One region of the Pseudoalteromonas sp. T1lg24 genome, then DNA from elsewhere that is predicted to be linked to it. Evidence: predicted binding sites of a transcription regulator. Region 1 holds the regulator's gene; each other region holds the start of a gene.
The links. Region 1 encodes FliA, which starts transcription of late flagellar genes. Its sites were predicted from a motif close to CTAAAGNTNNNNNNNNNNNNGCCGATA; they were not measured.
Positions count from the first base shown of each region.

Region 2: the regulator FliA is predicted to act here: its motif matches at 2,218-2,244, upstream of pomA (flagellar motor protein PomA).
Region 3: the regulator FliA is predicted to act here: its motif matches at 5,025-5,051, upstream of C2M30_RS04140 (flagellin N-terminal helical domain-containing protein).

Region 1 is NZ_PQCB01000006.1:109,301-116,901, reverse strand. Features, by position in the region: gene flhA (flagellar biosynthesis protein FlhA) at 1-1,657, shown strand, start outside; gene flhF (flagellar biosynthesis protein FlhF) at 1,679-3,061, shown strand; gene C2M30_RS03475 (MinD/ParA family ATP-binding protein) at 3,054-3,911, shown strand; gene C2M30_RS03470 (RNA polymerase sigma factor FliA) at 3,920-4,636, shown strand; gene cheY (chemotaxis response regulator CheY) at 4,687-5,070, shown strand; gene C2M30_RS03460 (protein phosphatase CheZ) at 5,087-5,860, shown strand; gene C2M30_RS03455 (chemotaxis protein CheA) at 5,875-7,601, shown strand, end outside.
Region 2 is NZ_PQCB01000004.1:322,719-330,319, reverse strand. Features, by position in the region: gene C2M30_RS02815 (TonB-dependent receptor) at 1-356, shown strand, start outside; gene C2M30_RS02810 (flagellar motor protein MotB) at 424-1,341, opposite strand; gene pomA (flagellar motor protein PomA) at 1,345-2,106, opposite strand; gene xseB (exodeoxyribonuclease VII small subunit) at 2,536-2,823, shown strand; gene ispA ((2E,6E)-farnesyl diphosphate synthase) at 2,810-3,667, shown strand; gene dxs (1-deoxy-D-xylulose-5-phosphate synthase) at 3,737-5,602, shown strand; gene C2M30_RS02785 (ligand-binding sensor domain-containing diguanylate cyclase) at 5,674-7,601, opposite strand, start outside.
Region 3 is NZ_PQCB01000006.1:242,507-250,107, reverse strand. Features, by position in the region: gene C2M30_RS04160 (flagellar basal body P-ring protein FlgI) at 1-570, shown strand, start outside; gene flgJ (flagellar assembly peptidoglycan hydrolase FlgJ) at 705-1,694, shown strand; gene C2M30_RS04150 (FlgK family flagellar hook-associated protein) at 1,694-3,703, shown strand; gene flgL (flagellar hook-associated protein FlgL) at 3,709-4,935, shown strand; gene C2M30_RS04140 (flagellin N-terminal helical domain-containing protein) at 5,239-6,240, shown strand; partial or broken gene C2M30_RS22105 (flagellin N-terminal helical domain-containing protein) at 6,690-7,272, shown strand; partial or broken gene C2M30_RS22100 (flagellin) at 7,419-7,601, shown strand, end outside.

The DNA of each region.
Region 1 (7,601 bases):
TGCACGTTTCACCTTAGATGCAATGCCAGGTAAACAAATGGCGATTGATGCAGACTTAAATGCAGGCTTTATAACCGCGGAACAAGCGCGAGAGCGCCGCACCGAAGTAACTCGTGAAGCAGACTTCTACGGTTCAATGGATGGTGCCAGTAAGTTTGTAAAAGGGGATGCTATTGCCGGCATTATCATTCTTGTTATCAATATTATTGGTGGTTTATTTATTGGCATGATCCAGCACGATTTACCGTTTAGTCGTGCAATGGAAGTATATACGCTACTTACGATAGGTGATGGCCTTGTTGCTCAATTACCATCGCTACTTTTATCTATTGGTACCGCGATTGTGGTAACGCGTCAAAATGAATCGCAAAACATGGGCGAGCAATTTCATGCCCAATTAGGCAATGATAAAGCCCTTTATATCGCAGCAGGTATTTTGATTGTAATGGGGTTAGTGCCAGGCATGCCGAAAGTTGCGTTCTTGGGATTAGGCTTTTTAATTGGCGGTGTAGCTTATGTGAATCAGCGCATTAAAACGCAAAAAGCAGAAGAAGAGTCCAAACAAGTTGCAAAAGGCGGTTCACCAGGCCAAGAGCAAGCGCAAATTGAACAAAAAGAGTTGGGTTGGGATGATGTACAACAAGTGGACGTAATTGGCTTAGAGGTTGGTTACCGTTTAATTCCACTTGTCGACCAAGCACAAGGTGGTGAATTACTGAGTCGCATTAAAGGGGTACGTAAAAAGTTATCTCAAGAGCTTGGCTTTTTAGTGCCGCCGGTTCATATTCGAGACAATTTAGAGCTAGATCCGAACGAATACCGCATCACATTAATGGGGGTTTCTAGTGGCAACGGTGAATTAAAACACAATAACGAATTGGCGATTAACCCAGGTCAAGTATTTGGTGAAGTAAAAGGAGTTGCGACCAAAGACCCTGCATTTGGCTTAGATGCAGTTTGGATCGCACCAGAACAAAAAGACGAAGCACAATCACTTGGCTATACCGTGGTTGATGCTGCAACTGTGGTTGCAACACATATTTCTCAGTTATTACACAATAACGCAGCTTTGTTATTGGGCCATGAAGAAGTACAAAACTTACTTGATATGCTTGCCAAGTCGCATCCGCGTTTAATTGAAGGCTTAGTACCCGATATTTTACCGCTCACTACAATTGTAAAAGTACTGCAAAACTTACTTAATGAAGGTGTGCCAATTCGCGATATGCGTTCGATTGTTCAAACCCTCGTTGAGTACGGCCCTCGTAGCCAAGACCCAGACGTACTAACCGCTGCAGTTAGAATTTCACTACGTCGATTAATCGTTCAAGACGTTGCTGGCAATGCGCCAGAAATCCCTGTCATAACATTGGCGCCTGAGTTGGAACAGATGTTGCATCAGTCCCTTCAAAGTGCAGGTGACGAAGGTGCTGGCATTGAGCCAGGGCTCGCAGAAAGACTACAAAACTCTCTCGGCGATGCGCATCAAAACCAGGAAATGGCGGGTGAACCTTCAATACTGTTGACATCAGGTATGTTGCGCAGCGTGTTATCGCGATTTGTGAAACACAGCCTACCGGGTTTGCGCGTGATGTCATATCAGGAAGTACCTGAAGAAAAACAGATCAAAATTGTTTGCTCAGTCGGTCAACAGTGATAAGTAGAGACGAGGTGTCACATGAAAATTAAACGTTTTTTTGCTAAAGATATGCGCAGCGCGTTGAATGAAGTAAAGCATGAGCTAGGTCCTGATGCAGTTATCATGTCAAATAAGCGCATGGCTGATGGTGTTGAAATTGTGGCAGCTGTTGATTATGAAAAGTCAGTTCAAGCTGCACCTGCAGCGCCTAAGTTAAGTGAAGAAAAGCCTCGTTTTAGTAATAATTTTGTTAAGCCAAAACCACAAACAGCGACCCCTGAAAAACAAGCTGCGGTAGCAGACAGTTTATCGGCATTACTTGAGCGCCAAGCGAAAAAATCACCTCAATTTGATAAAGCACCTGAGCCAAAGCAGCCTCGTAATTGGTTTGATGACGATGATTCACTCACATCGACACAGCAAGATGCCCTCGATAGCTTTGCTAAGCCAAAGCAACAAAGCAGTTATGGCAACCAAGCTCAGTCGCTTGATGAAATGCAAGCGATGCGTGATGAAATGGCTTCGATCAGACAGTTACTTGAGCACCAACTTTCTGGCTTAATGAATGAAGATATGGCGCGCCGTGACCCAACTCGTGCTCTTTTACTCGACCGTTTGAAAGGTATGGGTATCAGTGAGGCAGTAGCGGACCAGCTCGCGTGTTTTATTCCAGATGACGTTGCACCGCGTCAAGCGTGGCAAGAAACGCTTAATATGCTGAGCAAACAACTATACACGGCGAATAACGAAATTTTGCGTCGTGGTGGTGTATATGCCTTAGTTGGTCCTACGGGCGTTGGCAAAACCACGACCGTGGCCAAGCTAGCTGCACTTGGCGCACAAAAATTTGGCGCCAACAATATCGCGCTAATCACAACAGATACTTATCGTATTGGCGCATATGAGCAATTATCGACTTATGGTCGTATTATTGGCTGCCCAGTAAAGCAAGTTAAAAATGCAGAAGAACTCACTGAAATTCTTTATCATTTAAGAAATAAGCGTCTAGTATTAATTGATACAGCAGGAATGAGCCAACGAGATATACGTTTGACTGAGCAACTTAACACCTTAATGCGCAATAGCCGAGTAGATATTCGCAGTTACCTTGTGTTAAGTTCAACAGCACAGCTTGAAGTACAGCAAGAGGCGATTAAACAGTTCAAACAGGTACAGTTAAGTGGTTGTATCTTCACAAAACTTGATGAATGTCTAAGTTTAGGTGAAATTATCAGTGTAGCCATTCAAAATCGTCTGCCAATAGGCTATCTTACCAATGGGCAGCGTGTACCAGAGGACATTCGTGTGGCAAATGCGGAAAAATTGGTCAGCAAAGCTCAGCAGTTGTATGCAAAACGAACAAACGCGCAAGCAAGACGTGCATCAAGCATGGCGCATCAAGCAGTAGGAATGTATGATTAACCCAGAATTAGATCAAGCTAGTGGCCTGCGGAAAATGAAAAACAACAACAAGGCTGTAAAAGTAATTGCGGTAACTGGAGGTAAAGGGGGAGTTGGTAAAACCAATGTCTCTCTAAACATGGCAATCGCCATGGCTCAGCAAGGCCAAAAAGTACTGGTACTCGATGCCGATTTGGGTTTAGCAAACTGTGATGTAATGCTGGGTTTGCGTGTAGAGCGTAACCTTTCTCACGTGCTTTCAGGTGAATGTGACCTCGAAGATATCTTAGTTGAAGGGCCGTATGGTATGAAAATTGTACCTGCGACATCTGGCTCTCAAAACATGGTGGAATTAACACCATCTGAACACGCTGGCCTAATTCGCGCTTTTGGCGAATTAGACTCACACTATGATGTACTAGTCGTTGACACTGCGGCCGGTATTTCAGATATGGTGCTTAGTTTCTCTCGCGCTTCACAAGATGTGCTTGTTGTTGTGTGTGATGAACCAACATCAATAACCGATGCTTACGCACTGATTAAAGTGTTAAGCCGTGAGCACGGTGTGTACAAATTTAAAATAGTTGCGAACATGGTACGCAGCTTAAAAGAAGGCCAAGAGCTTTTCGCAAAATTATCAAAAGTAACTGACCGCTTTTTAGATGTATCGCTTGAGCTAGTCGCAACAGTTCCATTTGATGAAAATATTCGAAAAGCGATTCGTAAACAAAAAACCATTGTTGACGTATTTCCAAAATCGCCTGCAGCAATTGCGTTCAAAGCACTTGCAACTAAAGCGGCGAGCTGGCCAATTCCAAATCAGCCGTCAGGACACCTAGAGTTTTTCATTGAGAAACTGGTTAGTAATTAGGAACGCCTATGAAAAGAACCGCTGCCTATGCTAATCAAAATCAATTATCGCAACTTGTCGAACAGCATACGCCGTTGGTTAAACGCATTGCCTACCATATTTTAGCGCGTCTGCCGGCGAGCGTTATTGTCGAAGACCTCATTCAGGCGGGCATGATAGGACTCATTGAGGCTGCTAAGAACTTTGATGGCAGTAAAGGTGCGAGCTTTGAAACCTATGCGGGTATTCGGATTCGCGGTGCAATAATTGATGAAACGCGTAAAGGAGACTGGGTACCTCGCTCAGTACATAAAAACGCCCGTGAAGTCGCCGCAGTCATCAATCAGCTAGAATCATCACTCGGACGTGAACCAAAAGACAGTGAAGTAGCTGAAAAACTTGATATTACGTTAGATGAGTACCATCATATTCTAAGGGATATAAGCAATGGTAAAATTATCGGCATTGAAGATCTCGGTGTTGATGAAGATGTCATCGACGCAGGGCTCGGCAATAAAGAACAAAATCCATTAGTTGATATTCAACAGGATAAATTTAATAAAGCGTTAGTAGAGGCAATACAAACTTTGCCAGAAAGAGAAGCGTTAGTGCTGTCACTTTACTACAATGATGAAATGAATTTAAAAGAAATTGGGCTAATTCTTGAAGTGAGTGAATCAAGAGTGAGCCAAATACATAGTCAGGCCATGGTGCGCCTTAAAGCAAAAGTCCATGACTGGATATAGAATAAAAGTAGTAAGTAAACAATTAGGTGCATACCTCACTGGAGGATATTTTGGATAAAAACATGAAAATTCTTGTAGTTGACGACTTTTCAACGATGAGAAGAATCATTAAAAACCTGTTAAGAGATCTTGGTTTCACAAACGTGCAAGAAGCAGACGACGGTAGCACTGCGCTACCAATGCTGCAAAACCAAGAGTTTGACTTTGTAGTTACGGATTGGAATATGCCAGGTATGCAAGGTATAGATTTGCTGCGCGCGATTCGCGCGGATGACAGTCTAAAACACATACCGGTACTAATGGTAACTGCGGAAGCCAAAAAAGAGCAGATCATTGCTGCAGCGCAAGCAGGTGTAAACGGTTATATCGTTAAACCATTTACAGCAGCAACGCTTAAAACAAAGCTTGATAAAGTTTTTGAGCGTTTAGGCTAACGGGAAGGAGAGGTTTATGTCAGCAAGTGCTGCGCCTCAAATTACCTTAGAACAAGCTAAGCAGCTAGTTGCGTTTCTTGAAAACGATGAGCAACAACAAGCGCAAGAGCTGCTAAAGCAAGTTACGGCAATTGAGCAAGATGAATTATTTGGTGAGGTAGGCAAACTAACTCGTCAACTGCATGATTCATTGAAAAATTTTCAACTTGATACCACTTTATCGGCGTTAACAACTGAGTCTATTCCTGACGCAAAAGAACGTCTCAATTATGTTATGGAAATGACAGAGCAAGCTGCGAATACAACGATGGACGCCGTTGAAGCATCGCTGCCTATTGCCGATAACTTGCAAACAGGTCTCAACAATATTAAGCCCAAATGGGACAAATTAATGTCGCGAGATCTTAAAGTTGGTGAGTTTAAAGTGTTATGTCATGAGCTAAACGGCTTTATGGACGAAGCAAAAACAAATTCTGATAAATTAAATGCATTAATGACAGAAGTGCTCATGGCCCAGGGTTATCAGGACCTCACAGGTCAAGTTATTCGACGCGTAATCGAGCTTGTCCGCGAAGTCGAGGATAGCCTGATTCATATGTTAACCGTGTTTGGCACACCTGTAGAACATGATGAATCGCCTGAAACGACAATACAACAAGAACAACAAATGGTTGCTGATGGTGAATTAGACCAAGTAGCTGAAGGTCCAATTATAAATGCTGAATCACGTGAAGATGTGGTTTCAGGTCAAGATGAAGTAGACGATCTGCTGTCTAGTTTGGGCTTCTAATCGGAGAAAAATGCATGAGCTTTGATGTCGATGAAGATATTTTACAAGACTTTTTAGTCGAAGCCGGTGAAATCTTAGAGTTGCTCTCAGAACAGTTAGTTGAACTGGAAAATAATCCAGAAGATGCTGATTTACTGAATGCGATATTTAGAGGGTTTCATACCGTAAAAGGGGGCGCTGGCTTCTTGTCTATGACAGAGCTAGTCGATGCATGTCACGGCGCAGAAAATATTTTCGATGTTTTACGACAAGGCCAACGCAGGGTTACTCCTGAATTAATGGATGTGATTTTACAGGCACTTGATACCATCAATGAAATGTTTGCTCACATTCAAAATCGCGCTCAGCCCGATCCTGCTGACCCGCAGTTATTGGCAGAACTACATAGACTTAGTCAGCCTGAAAGCGCAGATGAAGCACCGGTAGCTGAAGCGCCAGCAGAAGAAATTGTCGAGCCAGAAGCAGTCGAAGAAGACCCGTTTGGTGATATTTTATTTGATGCTGATGCGCCAAGTGATGAAGCACAATCTTCTGGTGATAGCGTTGACGATATCACAGAAGAAGAATTTGAAAGCCTGTTAGATGAGTTGCACGGCTCTGGTAATGGCCCAGCCTCTAATGCAGCGCCAGAAGCGAGTGAAGGTAGCGACTCTGATGAAATCACTGATGATGAATTTGAAAGCTTACTAGACGAATTACATGGGGCTGGTTCATTCGGTGGTGCGTCTGAGACGAGTGCGCCAGAAAGTGCAGCTCCTGCAGCTTCATCAGGCGACGATGAAGACATTACCGAAGATGAATTCGAAGCCTTGCTTGATGAACTTCATGGCAAGGGCAGTGCGCCAAGCACTGCTGAAAAATCATTTAATACTGATGCGGTAGCGGCAAAACCGGCAGCGCCAACACCACCTCCTGCGGCTAAGCCAACGCCGGCGAAACCACAAGCTCCAGCACCAAAACCAGCAGCTGCTAAGCCTGCTGCGCCAAGTGCAGCCAAACCAGCTGCAGCACCAAGTAAAGCACCAGCTAAACCGGCAGCGCCACCGGCTGAAACGACAGTGCGTGTAGATACCAAACGCCTTGACCAAATCATGAATATGGTCGGCGAACTGGTATTGGTTCGAAATCGACTTGTCAGCTTAGGTGCTAACGTTAGTAATGAAAGTATGGGTAAAGCCATTTCTAACTTAGATGTGGTGACCGCAGACTTACAAGGCGCGGTAATGAAAACCCGGATGCAGCCAATCAAAAAAGTATTTGGCCGTTTCCCTCGCGTTGTACGTGACTTAGCTCGCAGCTTGAAAAAAGAAATTAATTTACAGCTAGTTGGTGAAGAAACAGATTTAGATAAAAACCTTGTTGAGGCACTTGCAGATCCGCTAGTTCACCTTGTACGTAACTCGGTGGATCACGGTATTGAAATGCCAGACGATCGTGAAGCTGCAGGCAAACCACGCACCGGTACGGTGACGCTGTCAGCATCACAAGAAGGTGACCATATCTTGCTTACCATTGAAGATGATGGTGCGGGTATGGACGCAGAAAAGCTGAAAAGTATAGCGATTGGTAAAGGTGTAATAGATGCCGACCAGGCAGCTCGACTGTCAAACAACGAAGCGTATAACTTAATCTTTGCGCCAGGTTTCTCTACCAAAGAAGAGATTTCTGATATTTCTGGTCGTGGCGTGGGTATGGACGTGGTTAAAACCAAAATTACCCAATTAAACGGTACAGTGAATAT
Region 2 (7,601 bases), on a different contig from region 1:
CACAATACGAAAGCATTAATGGCAACGAACTCAGTTCGGCACCGGGCATTACAGCCAACTTAGGCGCAAGTTATTGGTTTACCGATGCCTTATCGGCCAAAGCATCCGTGTCATTTGTTGATGATTATTACGGTGAAATATCAAATACAGAAGAGCGCATCGCAGGCGATTACACGGTAGCGCGTGTCTCGCTTAACTACGAGCTTGAAAACTGGATCATCAATGCGTTTATCAATAACTTAGCTGACGAAGAAGCGGTTACGGTTTACGAACCAGCAGGTCGTCGTTTCCCTGACGGTTATGCCGCGGTTGTTGACCCACGCACATTTGGTGGCTCAATCACGTATCGCTTCTAATAAAAAATAACCATAAAAAAACCCCGCAGCTGCGGGGTTTTTTATTGAAAACGTTGGTCTTTGTGGTCTAATTTGACTGTAAATCAATTGGTGTCGATTCTTTTGCTTTACCTTGCATAATCGATATTTCAACCCGGCGGTTACGGCGACGCGACTCTTCATCAACATTCGGCTCTAACGGCCTAGTATCTGCTCGACCAATTACCACCATGCGACCTTTGTCAAACGACGGTACTTTTTGCATTTCCGTAGCTACCGCAACGGCTCGCTTAGCAGAAAGATCCCAATTATTAGTGTAAAGCTCGTTGCTTACTTGAAAATCATCGGTATGACCCGATACCGTAATTTCGCCGGGCACATCATTTAGTAATGCCGCTATTTCTTGAATAATCGGCTTAAACTGTGGCTGTAAAAATGCACTACCCGACGGAAATGAGCCATTTTCCCGAATACGGATCACAATTTGCTGACCGAGCGATTCTAATTCAATTGCGCCATCAATAATTTGTTGTTCCAGCTGCTGCGCGATTTTTTTAAGTAGCTCGTTGGTTTTTTCTTGCTGCGCTTCGCTGGCGGTTTGTTTAGAGGTACTTGCCGATTCGCCACCTCGGCGATTACCGCGTTGCTCTTGTCTGCCGCCTGCACTGTCTTCTTCACCGGCTTGAAATTCAAGCATTTGCTGAGTCATCTCAACGGTTTGCTGCTGAATTGTTTCTATCGGCGTTGGGTCGGGCTTACCTGGACGAAACTCCATCGCAATAACGCTAGTACCTTTGGGAATGTCTTTAACTTCAATCTTATTTTGTACACCAAATGCAAACTTCATCGAGCCTGCAATCTGCTTAAACTTCAGTACATCCATTTCTGAGAAAGCTAATAACAATACAAAGAAGCACATTAATAGCGACATTAAATCAGCAAAGGTGCCCATCCACGCCGGTAATCCGGGGGGCGGGCATTTACACTCTTCTGCTTCGTCCGACATCGTCTACCCCTCAGTATCCACTTGGCGTTTAGACTCTGCTAAATAGTTTTTCAAAATACCTTCGATCACTTTTGGATTTTGGCCATCTTGAATACCTAAAATAGCGTCTAAAATTAAGCGCTGATTGAGTTGCTCTTCGTCTTTGCGGTTTTCTAATTTAGCTTGAATTGGAATGGCGATTACGTTCGCAAGGAATGCACCATAAAGTGTTGTAAGTAAGGCAACCGCCATTGCTGGACCGATAGCTTTTGGGTCATCCATGTTCGATAACATGGCTACCAGACCAATCAAGGTACCAATCATGCCCATCGCAGGCGCAACATCACCCAATGCTTTAAATAATCCAGCACCAGCCTCATGACGAGTTGTGGTTAAACTAATATCTTTTTGCAATGTGGCACGCACTACATCAGCGTCATGACCATCCACTAACATATCAATGCCTTTACGCATAAAAGGGTTAGGAATATCAGCTTCTTCTAGTGCTAAAAAGCCGCCTTTACGGGCAGCGTCTGCCAGCTCTACTGATTTTTCGATAAGTTCTTCTGGCGCTTCAATTTTAAACATAAAGGCCTTACCAGCGACTTTACCTATGCCAAAAAATTGCCCCATAGTGTAGTTAGAGAGTACAACAAATAATGAACCACAAAATACAATGAGTACTGAGGGCACATCGACAAACATGCCAATATCACCACCCATGACCATTGCCATCACAATGAAACCGATTGCACCGACAATGCCTATAACCGTTGCTAAATCCACTTTGACTCCCAGTTGTAATACTTATAAACCAAGTTTGGGTTTTAAATTTGAGGCTCAATATGCTTGCGTGAAGACAAGATACCGTAACTATTATAATAATTTACTTTTATTTATCGGCAAGCGCTAGCAAAGTATTAGTAATTTATTTTGCATACATCAACTTAGCTTTCAATAAAAACACTGACATGATATCAGCCCCAGACAGAATCACCTTAATACTGCTAGATACTGATAGTAATAAAGTTTAGCTGCATTTATGACAAATTTATGCGCTCTAACCCAACCTTTAACAAATTAATTTAGCTCAAATAGGAGTAAAACAAAGCGTTAAAGCACATTCGTTAGGATATTTAGCAAGTTAAATTGAATTAGCGCGGCAATAACCATAAAATTAGCCAATTCTTTTTTACTTTGCGTGGCAGGTAACTTATGGCGAGCAAAAAGCCTGAAAATTTAAGCTTCGAAGAAGCCATTTCAGAACTTTCAACAATTGTAACTGAAATGGAACACGGTGATTTGCCTCTCGAAACAGCGTTAAAGCAATTTGAGCGTGGTATTGCCCTCGCCTCAGCTTCATCACAAAAGCTTGAGCAAGCACAACAAAAAGTGCAAATCTTGATGGGCAAAATGACAATGCCCAACTTGTGGATTTTAACCAATAGGCGTTCAATTGAATTCTGTCGACTCTATAATCTCTGCGTATTTGCCGCGCATTGAAGAAAATTTGAGTGCGCTGACCCCAGCGTCACATCACACGGATGAAAAACTCGTAGCCGCATGTCGCTACAGTTTATTAAATGGTGGAAAACGTTTACGACCGATTTTGGTTTACCTAACAGGTGAATTATTTAACGCCGACAACGCCGACCTAGACCGAATTGCATGCGCAATTGAGTGTATTCATAGCTATTCGTTAGTGCACGATGACCTGCCAGCGATGGATGATGATGAACTGCGCCGCGGCAGACCAACATGCCATATTGCCTACGATGAAGCGACTGCTATTTTAGTGGGCGATGCATTACAGTGTTTAGCATTTGAAACCATTACTGAATCACAATTCAATGGCACTACTGTTAACAACCAGCTAAAAATCGTAAACACGTTAGCAAATGCGTCTGGATTATTAGGTATGTGCGGCGGACAAGCACTTGATATTGCGGCAACCGATTCGGTAATTACCCTAACTCAACTTGAGCAAGTACATAAATTAAAAACCGGTGCACTGCTTAAATCGGCAATTAAGATGGGCGCTCTTGCCGGTAATGCCAACGAATTAGAAATTGCGGCACTAGCACGCTATGCTGAAGCAATTGGCCTTGCATTCCAAGTTCAAGACGACATTCTTGATGTTGAAGGTGATACGCACACTTTAGGTAAACCACAAGGGTCAGACATCGAAGCCAACAAAGCAACCTACCCTGCTTTACTGGGCATTGAAGGCGCGAAAGATAAAGCGCGAAATCTTGTGAACCAAGCAATTAACGCTTTGTCTGAAATAGATGCCGATACAGGTCGACTCAAAGCGATTGCAGAATATATAATTGCTAGAGATCACTGATCCCTAGTACGCCAAATAAGCGATAACAATAAATTGGCGACTCATTTTTAGGATAGAATTTAAAACATCATGACATTTGATAGTAGCAAGTATCCATTATTAAGCTTAGCGAATACGCCAGAGCAACTGCGCGAAATACCGCAGCAAAACTTGGCTGAGCTAAGCGATGAACTGAGAGAGTACTTACTTAACTCGGTATCACAAAGTAGTGGGCACCTCGCCTCAGGTCTTGGCACCGTTGAGCTAACTGTGGCGTTGCATTACGTATATAACACACCATTTGACCGTTTGATATGGGATGTTGGCCATCAGGCATATCCACATAAAATCTTAACTGGTCGCCGTGAGCAAATGCATACCATTCGCCAAAAAGATGGTTTGCACCCATTCCCTTTCCGTGAAGAAAGTGAATACGATACCTTTAGCGTAGGCCATTCAAGTACCTCAATCTCGGCGGCACTTGGTATGGCGCTGGCGTCTGAAAAAGAAGGCCAAGACCGTAAAGTCGTTGCCGTTATTGGTGATGGTGCGATTACTGCGGGTATGGCATTTGAGGCAATGAACCACGCCGGTGACTTAAATCCCGATATGCTGGTTATTCTAAACGACAACGAAATGTCGATTTCAGAAAACGTAGGTGCGCTCAACAACCACTTCGCGCGTATTCTGTCAGGTAGCTTTTATACCAACATTCGTGAAGGCGGTAAAAAACTACTATCAGGCATGCCACCGGTAAAAGAGCTGGCAAGTCGAATGGAAGAACACCTAAAAGGTATGGTGATACCAGGTACGTTTTTTGAAGAGTTAGGCTTTAACTACATAGGGCCAATTGATGGCCATGATGTTGGCATGCTAACCGACACCTTACGTAATATGCGTAACTTAAAGGGCCCGCAATTACTTCACGTTCGCACGCAAAAAGGTAAAGGCTATAAACCAGCAGAAGCAGATCCTATTGGCTACCACGGCGTACCGAAGTTTGACCCAAGCGAAACCAGCTTACCAAAGTCAAAACCAAGCGCACCTACTTTCTCAAAAGTATTCGGCGATTGGTTATGCGATATGGCCGCAAAAGACCCGAAGCTTATGGCAATTACGCCTGCGATGCGTGAAGGTTCAGGCATGGTGCGCTTTTCAAAAGAGTTCCCAAGCCAATATTATGATGCGGCAATTGCCGAACAACACGCGGTAACCTTAGGTGCGGGCTTAGCCTGTGAAGGACTTACCCCAGTTGTGGCGATTTACTCAAGCTTTTTACAACGTGGTTACGATCAACTTATCCACGATGTAGCTTTGCAAAATTTACCAGTAATGTTTGCCATCGATCGCGCTGGCGTGGTGGGTGCAGACGGTGAAACTCACCAAGGTGCATACGATTTAAGCTATATGCGCTGTATTCCAAATATGGTGATCATGGCACCAAGTGATTTAGACGAATGCCGTCAAATGCTTTACACCGGCCATCTTCATCAAGGACCAAGTGCGGTACGTTACCCTCGTGGCAGTGCAGGTGACATTATGCCAAATGATGCGATGAGCGCACTTGAAATTGGTAAAGCTAAGGTTATTCGTGAAGGTAAGGACACAGCAATTTTAAGCTTTGGTACCCTCCTTGATGAAGCAAAGCAAGTGGCTGAAGGGCTTAACGCGACGCTACTTGATATGCGTTTTGTTAAGCCACTTGACGAAACGGCAATTAAACAGCTTGCAGCTTCTCACAGCACCTTAGTTACCCTTGAAGATAACGCGCTTATGGGTGGTGCAGGCTCTGCTGTGAACGAGTTTGTTATGGCAGAAAAGTTAAACATTCCGGTACTTAACTTAGGCTTACCTGATGTGTTTATTAAACACGGTACGCAGCAAGAGATCCATCAAGAGCTTGGCCTTGACGCTGACGGTATTCAAAAGAGTATCGAAGCGTACTTAGCCAAATAGCGCATCCCTTAAGAATTCAGGTTTCAGCAACTTTCTGAAATCTGAATTCTCAATCCTCACACTTACCTATTTTATATCTCAGAAATATGCAGCTTAGCTTGCTCGGAATCTAATAACGATTCTAACTGCTGAGCAACACGTTCACTATCTTCAAATTCAAACGCATCGATATTATCTGAAAAGCTAAAGTAAGCGACACTGCCCGGTTTTTTCGCCTTTGCTTTTTGCAGTGCAATATCGGCAATTTTAATGGATGTTTCCCAGCTAATAATTTGCCCGCCTAGCAACGGTAGCGGATAAAATGCCCAACCAACCGAGCCTGTTAGTTTTGTTTTACGGCCATCAGGCATAACAAAGTTTTGCCCAGCAAGCTGATGACTAATACTGCGCGCAAACTGATGTACAGCGCTCTTTTGCATATCCCTTAGTAAAATCAAAAACTCGTCGCCACTCCAACGTACCACATAGTCGGCACCTTGTACCTGCTCTGTCAGCAAGGACGCAATTTGCTGTAAACAGTTATCGCCAGCAAACGAACCAAACACATCGTTTACGCGACTAAACTTATCCAAGTTCAAAATCAGCAGTGCCATACATTTACCCTGAATCTCAAGGCTTTCGCGGTTACTTTGGAAATGCTCGATGTCTTTCGGAAGTTGATCAAATAAGAAGCGACGGCTGCGAAGGCCTGTAAGCTCATCTGAGTGACTTACCAGTTTGAGCCTGTCATTGGCTTTATTAAGTTGCTCATTCGCAGAAATAAGCGCTTGAGTGCGCGTTTCAACTAAGCGTTCTAGTTCTTCTTGCTTACGACGCTCTTGATTGCGATAGAACAGAAACACAATATACAGGGCAAGAATAAACGACATCACAACGATTAAACGAAATACCACAGTTTCATCAAAGGCTTTTGGAATAATCAAGGTTTGTGAAATTGTATCGGCACTACTCCACTCTTGCCCGCGTCGTTTTGCTTGTAGTTCAAAAACAAATTTCCCAGCCGGTAAGTTAGCATAGTTTGCTTCTCGGCTATTGTTTGCTTCACGCCAAACCCCATCAAGACCTACAAGACGGTAGCGAAAATCAATTTCAGACGCAGTTTGGAAATTAATTGCGGTATAACCCAGTGTTAAATTTCGTTCCTCGGTTTGCAGAGTAAGGGTATCCACCTCAGGTACTGAATAGGTATTTTTCTCGCCACCGTTATCGGCCGTGACCGTTTCAATAATCGGGCGAATATCACTTTCACTAAATAACCGAATATTGGTTGGAATTTCAACCAAACCAGATTTACTTGGATACCATAAGCTCGAACCAACACGGGCAATTGCACCAAGCGCATTACCCGAACAACACTGACTGGTTTTGCCATCAAGCTGTTTGTTGTAAGGCGAGATGACTTGTTCAACTTCAAGCGAGTGAATGCCTTCTTCAAACTGTTTAAGCGGCAAGCGATAGACACCTTTGCTCGTGCTCACCCATAAATAATTCAGCGCTTGATCAAAATGCAAACTTAAAATAGGTCCGTAAGGTAAGCCATTAGATACATCTAACTGACGCCAAACGCCTTTTTCACTGCGATAAAATAAGCCATTATTTTGCGTTGCAACAAACAGCCTATTTTCAACGGGAAGAATAAAACTGATATTTGATTCAGCTAATGCGCTGCCCATGGCTAAACGCTCGATACCACGCTCACTGAAAAAATAAGCGCCGCGCGAGGTGCCTAAGTAACCTTTGCCATTTTGCTCATCGATAAAAGTAATGTATTTACTATCAAGAAACGAATTATAAACAAACGAGCGTAAACCGTTAAACGCCAAACGATATAAACCACGATCTGTGGCTAGCCAAACGCCGCCTTGCTCTGCACTCTCAATAGCAAACACGGCTGTTGCACGTAAGGTTGCGGCATCAAGTTTAAGTAATTCTTTGCCGTCGTAAACAAAGGCCCCACGGTTGGTTGCGATAAATAAACGCGAGCCCTGAAAATGTAAAT
Region 3 (7,601 bases), 130 kb from region 1:
GCATCGCCGTTCAACCAAGGTGATCACATTACATTTAATCTGCACCGTCCTGATTTTTCTACTGCAAAAGCCTTATCTGATACGATTAACGATTTAGTAGGCCCAAATACTGCCACAGCAATGGATGCAGCGTCGGTTAAAGTGTTAGCACCACGCGACCCAGCGCAACGCGTAGCTTACCTCGCTACTTTAGAAAATCTTGAATTCGAACCAGCTGATAACAGCGCAAAAATTATCGTTAATTCGCGTACAGGCACTATCGTGATTGGTAAAAATGTTACTTTAGAACCCGCTGCAATCACCCATGGTGGATTGACTGTCACCATTGCCGAGCAGCAAAATGTTAATCAACCCAACGCACTTGCTGGCGGGCAAACGGTTGTTACCGAGCAAAGCATTATTGATGTAGCACGCGATGATACTCGTGCTTTTGTGTTTGACCCAGGTGCGAGTTTAGATGACCTCGTACGAGCGATTAACGAAGTCGGCGCGGCGCCAGGTGATTTAATGGCAATACTTGAAGCGCTGAAAGAGGCGGGCGCAATAAGTGGCCAGCTAATCGTGATTTAAGTATACAGATTGTTACTAAAGCCCTGCATTGCAGGGCTTTTTTGTTTAGCGCTTTAATTTGGTTTCCTTGGCTTGATTTTTGCATTGATTTATCAGTGTGTTTCGTAGCCAATTTATTGAATGAGAGCTGACTTATGGATGGTAACAACATAAATCATCAACAAAGTTTCTTTGACTTGAGTAACTTAGATTCTTTACGTCAAGAAGCGCTGCAAGGCGATCCTGATAAAAAGGCGCTTAAGCAAGTTGCAGCTCAGTTTGAATCTATTTTTACACAAATGCTGTTTAAAAGTATGCGTAAAGCCAACGAAGCATTTGAGGACGAAGATAGCCCGTTTAATGAAAGCAGCGTTAAATTTTATCGTGATATGCACGATCAGCAGCTTTCTATGGAGCTTTCACAAAGTGGTGCATTAGGACTTGCCGATATTATCGTCCAGCAACTTTCACCAACGCCAGGAAAATACACCCCTGCAAGTTTGTTTTCATCAAGCCAAATTGCGCCAATGCAAAAGCCTTCATTGAATACCGCAAATTCAGACTCACCAGAACAGATAAATACAACAGGTGAGGATACTGCCTTTGAAAATGAGCAGTCGTTTGTTTCAGAACTTTGGCAGCACGCTAAAAGCGCAGCTGAAAAAATAGGGTTAAGTCCTGCTGTCATGTTGGCGCAATCAGCGCTTGAAACAGGCTGGGGGAAACATGTGATTACTAAGAGTGATGGGCAAAGCTCAAATAATTTTTTCAATATTAAAGCTGACCGCGCATGGCAAGGTGATAAAGCTGCTAAAGCTTCGCTTGAATTTGAACAAGGCGTCGCTGTTAAAAAACAATCTAATTTTAGAGCGTATAACAGCATTGCTGAAAGTTTTGATGATTTTGTTAACTTTTTACAGCAAAACCCACGCTATCAATCAGCACTGAAAACAACGTCAGACCCATCTCAGTATCTCGATGAATTACAAAAAGCAGGGTATGCCACTGACCCTAATTATGCAGACAAAATTAAAGATGTGCTAAAGCGCAGTGAATTTACGCAAGCACTCAACGCTGTCGCTTCAGGAATAAATGTAAACGATATGATGAAAAGTTCGATAACAAGTTTAGGAGGCACTAACTAATGTCTTTTAATCTACTTAATATTGCAAACTCAGGTGTACGTGCAAGCTCAGAGTTACTGCAAACTACCAGTAAAAACATTACCAACGTCAATACCGAAGGTTATGTTCGAGAGCGCACAGAACATAGAACACTGTTCGATAACCAAGTTGGACTTGGGCAAACTTTCCGCTTAGTGAATGACTTTGCGCAACAACAATTAAATCGCGATGTGTCTAATCTTGCTTTCTTTAACCAGTTTGTTGATGAGTCCGCCCGCGTTGACAGTTTGTTTGCTGAAGAATCTAATAGTTTGTCTACTAGCATTAATTCACTTTTTAGCTCACTACAAGAGACATTGAATCAGCCATCATCATCGGTGAGCCGCAATTTATTTTTTAATGATGCACAAGGGTATATCGATCAATTGGGTCGGCTTTCTGGCATAGTGTTTGACCAAAAAACCATTGTGAATGATCAACTTGAAATCTATACCGATGAAGCAAATGGACTGATCAATAAAATCAGCGAACTTAATCTTGCTATTGCATCGGGTTCTTCAGGCCCTGATGGCAGTGCTCTAAACAGTACTATTAACCAACGTGACTTGGCCATTAAAGAGTTGGCTGAGTACATAGATATTGAAACGCTAGATGGTCCAAATGGTGAAAAGCTGGTGTTTATGGGCACAGGTGAAGCTGTTGTAATGGAAGATGGCGCGTTTAATTTATTTTCACTCTCCGGCGATCCAGACCCCAATTTTAAAGATTTAAAATTAGATGTGGACTCAGGTAAGGCAATACCGCTTGAAGTAGATACAAGTTTGTTGAAAGGTAAAATAGGTGGGCTATTGGCATATCGCGAAGATATTTTGATTCCATCACAAAACAAACTAGGTCAATTAAGTTTGGCAATGGCAGATGCATTTAACCAACAAAATAGATTAGGACTGGATGCGGATGGTGAATTAGGCGGTGATTTGTTCACGATTCCTAGTGCAGGTGCATACGCATATGCAGCAAATACAGGTACGGCACAAGTTACCGGTACTGTTGAAGCAGGACACGGTAGCGAAATTCCTGCTTCTGATTTTCTAATTGAATACACTGCGGCAAACCAAATAACAGTTTCTGCACTTGATAAATATGGCGACCCCGTTGGTACGCCAATTGTAGCAACAGTAGCTGGCGGCGTAGCTAATGCGGGTAGTGCTGGTGGCTTTTTATATGGTTTAGAAATAAACCTTACTGCTGGTGCTGCTGTGGGAGATAAGTTTGAGTTAAAACTTAATTCAGAGGCGTCAACAAATATTCAATTAGCGACGAACAGACCAGAAGATTTGGCGTTAGCATCGCCGATCCGAACAAATAGTAATATTAATAACCAAGGTACAGGCAGTATTTCAGGTGGTACAGTCACGGATACAACGGCTGCAGGTTTTACAGCAGGTCCGCCTCCGTCTTTAACCAATGGCCCTATTACTATTACAAAAACAGCCAACCCAAATGAGTTTGATATAACGGATGGCACTCCAGCTGTTACAACAACTGTGGTACTAACGCCACCATATGACAATGTGTTAAATCAAGCTGGGGCCCCTTACAATACCTATGGTTTTGATTTTAGTTTAGAAGGCGCGCCAAATACTGGTGATTCATTCACGGTGGAATTTAACACAAACGGTTTTGATGACAATCGAAATGGTTTAATGTTGGCAGGACTGCAAGATAAAGAACTAGTCAGAGCAAATATTGAAACATCGGCTGGTGGCGACAATCTAACGACATTGAATGAGGCTTACGGTAACTTAATTACTGATGTTGGTATCAGAACTTCGTCTGCTAAAACGAATCAAGTAGCCTTTGAAGCGTTAGCTAATCAATCAAATGCCTGGTACGAGTCTATTTCAGGCGTTAATTTGGATGAAGAAGCTGCAAACTTGTTGAGATTTCAGCAGTCGTATTCTGCAGCTGCACAAATTTTATCGACCGCCAGAACGGTTTTCGACACCATATTGAATGCAGCGAGGTAAATCTAATGCGTTTATCAAATAACATTATGTATCAAAACAACCTTGATAAAATTTTAGATAATCAGCAGAAGGTTGCGATTGCACAAGAAAAGGTTTCGACCCAAACGCGTATTCTAACACCGTCTGACGATCCCGCCGCATCTGCTCAAGCGTTACTCTTTAGTGAACGCATTAATATAAATGAACAGTTTCAAAAGAACAATAGTTATCTGACGAGCAAACTAAAAACTGAAGAAAGTGTATTACAAAATATTAAAACCTCTTTACAGCGAGGTTATCAATTGACGGTTCAGGCCGGTAATGGCGCGCTTACAGAGCAAGACAGAGCAACGATTGCTGAAGAAATGAAGTCTATTCAAGCAACACTGTATGATTTAATGAATTCAAAATCTGAAGATGGAAAGTTTATCTTTTCAGGTTTTCAGGATAATGTGCAAACGTATTCCTACAACGGTGCAACAGGCTCTTATGATTATCAAGGTGACCAAGGAAATCATGAGATGCAATTGGCGGTTGGTATAACCTTGCGATCTAGTGATAATGGTATTGATGCGTTTGAAAAAGTGGACGCACGACTAAACGTTAATACAAATACTCCCACGGTAGGTGGCGGTATCACAGCTGGATCTGTTATTGTCAAAGAGCAAGCTCAGTTCGATGCATATCACAAAGCTAATTATGATCCTCTTGTTCCTGCAAATAATGATTTACAAGTGACCGTAACTGCTGGTGCGCCTGACACTTATGCAATAACACTTGGCGGTACGCCAGTAGCATCAGGTAACTATAATGGCGAGGCAATAAATTTCCAGGGTATGGAAATAGATCTTTCTGGTGCAGCACCGGGTACGGCAGATTTTTCTTTAGCACCGCCGGAAAAGAAAAACATGTTGAATACTTTAGAAGAGTTAATTACCGGTTTAACCACCCCCGGATTGTCCAATGATGCCTACAGGGAATTTTTAGCAGATGGGATCACTGGGTTAACTAATGCGCAAAACCAAATATCGATCACCCAGGCAAACTTGGGAGGCCGCTTGAAAGTTGCAGAGAGGTTGCTTGATTCGACAACTGATATCAATATTAATCACAAAGAGTCTAAAGCAAATTTAATTGAATTAGATATGGCAGCGGCAATTTCTGAATTAACAAAAGAAGAGACAGCGTTGCAGGCTTCACAGGCAACATTTGGCCGCTTAACGCAGCTATCATTATTTGATTATATTCGATAGGAAAATAATTTTTCCTGATTTGAAGCGAGGTTTTTCCTCGCTTTTTTAATGTGTTTTTAACTATTTTGATACAAATACTACGTATACCGCTAAAGTTTATTAAGTCACAGTCGATATAGTTAATAACCCGCTTTTTAAATTCACTTCAAGTATTTGTTTTAATTTAAAAAAATTAAAAAATAAACTAAAGGAATTTTTATTCCTCCCGATAACGAAAGTAACTTAGAGAGATACAAATTAAAAAGTAACTCTCTTTAAAAGAGAAATTGAAAGTAAGTAAATTTTACTTCGGGAGAATGAGTCATGGCACTTTATGTAAATACAAATGTTAGTTCATTAAATGCACAACGTCAGTTAAGTAACTCTGGTAACGCACTAGACACATCTTTTCAGCGTTTATCATCAGGCCTTCGTATCAACAGCGCAGCTGACGATGCAGCAGGTTTACAAATTTCAGACCGTTTAGAGTCACAAATTCAAGGTTTAAGCCAAGGTAACCGAAATGCAAATGACGGTATCTCTTTGGCGCAAACTGCTGAAGGTGCGATGGAAGAAATTACAACTATGTTCCAGCGTGTACGTACACTTTCACAACAAGCATCAAACGGTTCAAATACTGATGAAGACCGTCTAGCGCTGCAAGAAGAAATCCGTCAATTGATGGATGAAGTAAATCGTGTTGCGTCTGATACAACGTTTGGTGGTACTAACTTACTTGACGGTTCATATGAAGCGAGTTTCCAGGTGGGTGCAGATGCTGTACAAACTATCGGCTTTAGTATGAAGAGTGTAGGCGGAACAGCTGCGGGTAATAGCTTAACGGCAAACGGCGGTTTCACACTTTCAGGTATCGCAGGAGCTGCGTCAACTGTAACAGGTAAAACTCTACACGGTGCGTCGTCGGATGGTGCTTTAATTGGTACATCTCAACAATCAGTATTGTCATCAATCGACTCTGATTACGATGCGTCAGGTACATTTGCGACAGTATTTACTGAAACAGGTATTTCAGTATCAACACAAGCGAATGCGCAGCAAGTTATGGCTGGTATGGATGCGCTAATAGCAGTAGTTGATAAAAAGCGTTCAGAGCTTGGTGCGGTACAAAACCGATTCCAATCAACTATTCGTAACCAGTCGAATATTGGTGAAAATTTAAGTGCAGCTAAATCTCGTATTAAAGATGCAGACTTTGCGCAAGAAACAGCGGCATTAACGCGTAACCAGATTTTACAGCAAGCAAGTCAAACAATCTTGAGCCAAGCTAACCAGCGTCCACAGGCGGCATTGAGTCTACTAGGGTAATTTAAGAGAAATGCCCTTATCAAATGGGGTAGTAGATAAGGGCATTAGAAACGGATATTTAAAGCGGAGGCAACTGCTATAAAACATCCAAACAAGTAAGTATAAGAAACCCTAAGGTCTCTCGTACTAAATTGATTAAGCAAATATAGTACCAATTATAAAACAAGTTTTTTGACGTCGCTATATTTCACCCTTACTTTCGTATTCTCTTTTTAAAAGGTTCCAACAATGGAACCTTTTTTTGTTTTTATCTTTTATGGCATAGATATTGAATTAAATTTATTCGAACAAGATATGTAGGAAAATTCGGAATACTTTTGCCGCTTAGCATACCTAAAGGCAAATATTTTCCTAAACCCTAGAGGCAATGTTGCAAGAAGTGCGTTGCACTGTGTTTATCGGGTTATTTATATCTAACCAATATAAAAAGAGATAGAGAGAGTAAGGTTATGGCTTTATATGTAAATACAAATGTAAGCTCACTAAATGCCCAGAGACAACTAGAACGCTCTGGGGGGGATTTGGACACCGCATTTAAACGTTTGTCTTCAGGCCTACGTATTAACAGTGCTGCAGACGATGCGGCAGGTCTACAGATTTCAGATCGATTACAATCACAAATAATGGGTTTAGAGCAAGGTAATCGAAATGCAAATGATGGCATTTCACTAGCTCAAACCGCTGAAGGCGCGATGGAAGAACTTACCACTATGTTTCAGCGAGTAAGGACACTTTCTCAACAGGCGGCTAATGGCTCAAATACAGATGAAGATCGTCTTGCTCTGCAAGAAGAAATTCGTCAATTAATGGATGAGGTTAACCGTGTAGCTTCAGATACAACGTTTGGTGGTCAGAATTTGCTTGACGGTTCATATGAAGCTAGTTTCCAAGTAGGCGCTGATGCAGTGCAGGTAATTGGTTTTAGTATGAAAGAGGTTGGTACAACCGATAATGGTGCCAATTCTCTGACGGCGAATGGGGGCTTTACGCTATCAGGTATTGCAAGTATTGCATCTGCTGTTACAGGTAAACCGTTACATGGCGCAGCTTCCGATGGCGCATTAATTGATTCAGTTCAACAAGCAGTACCTTCATCGCTTGACTCTGATTACACAGCGACAGATACATTCGCCAGCGTTTATACCGAGACAGGTATCTCTGTATCGACTCAGGTTGGCGCACAAATGGTAATGGCGGGCATGGATTCGCTGATCGCTGTTGTCGACAAAAAGCGCTCTGAGCTTGGTGCGGTGCAAAACCGTTTCCAATCGACAATTCGAAACCAATCAAATATTGCTGAAAACCTAAGTGCCGCTAAATCACGTATTAAAGATGCAGATTTTGCGAAAGAAACGGCATCA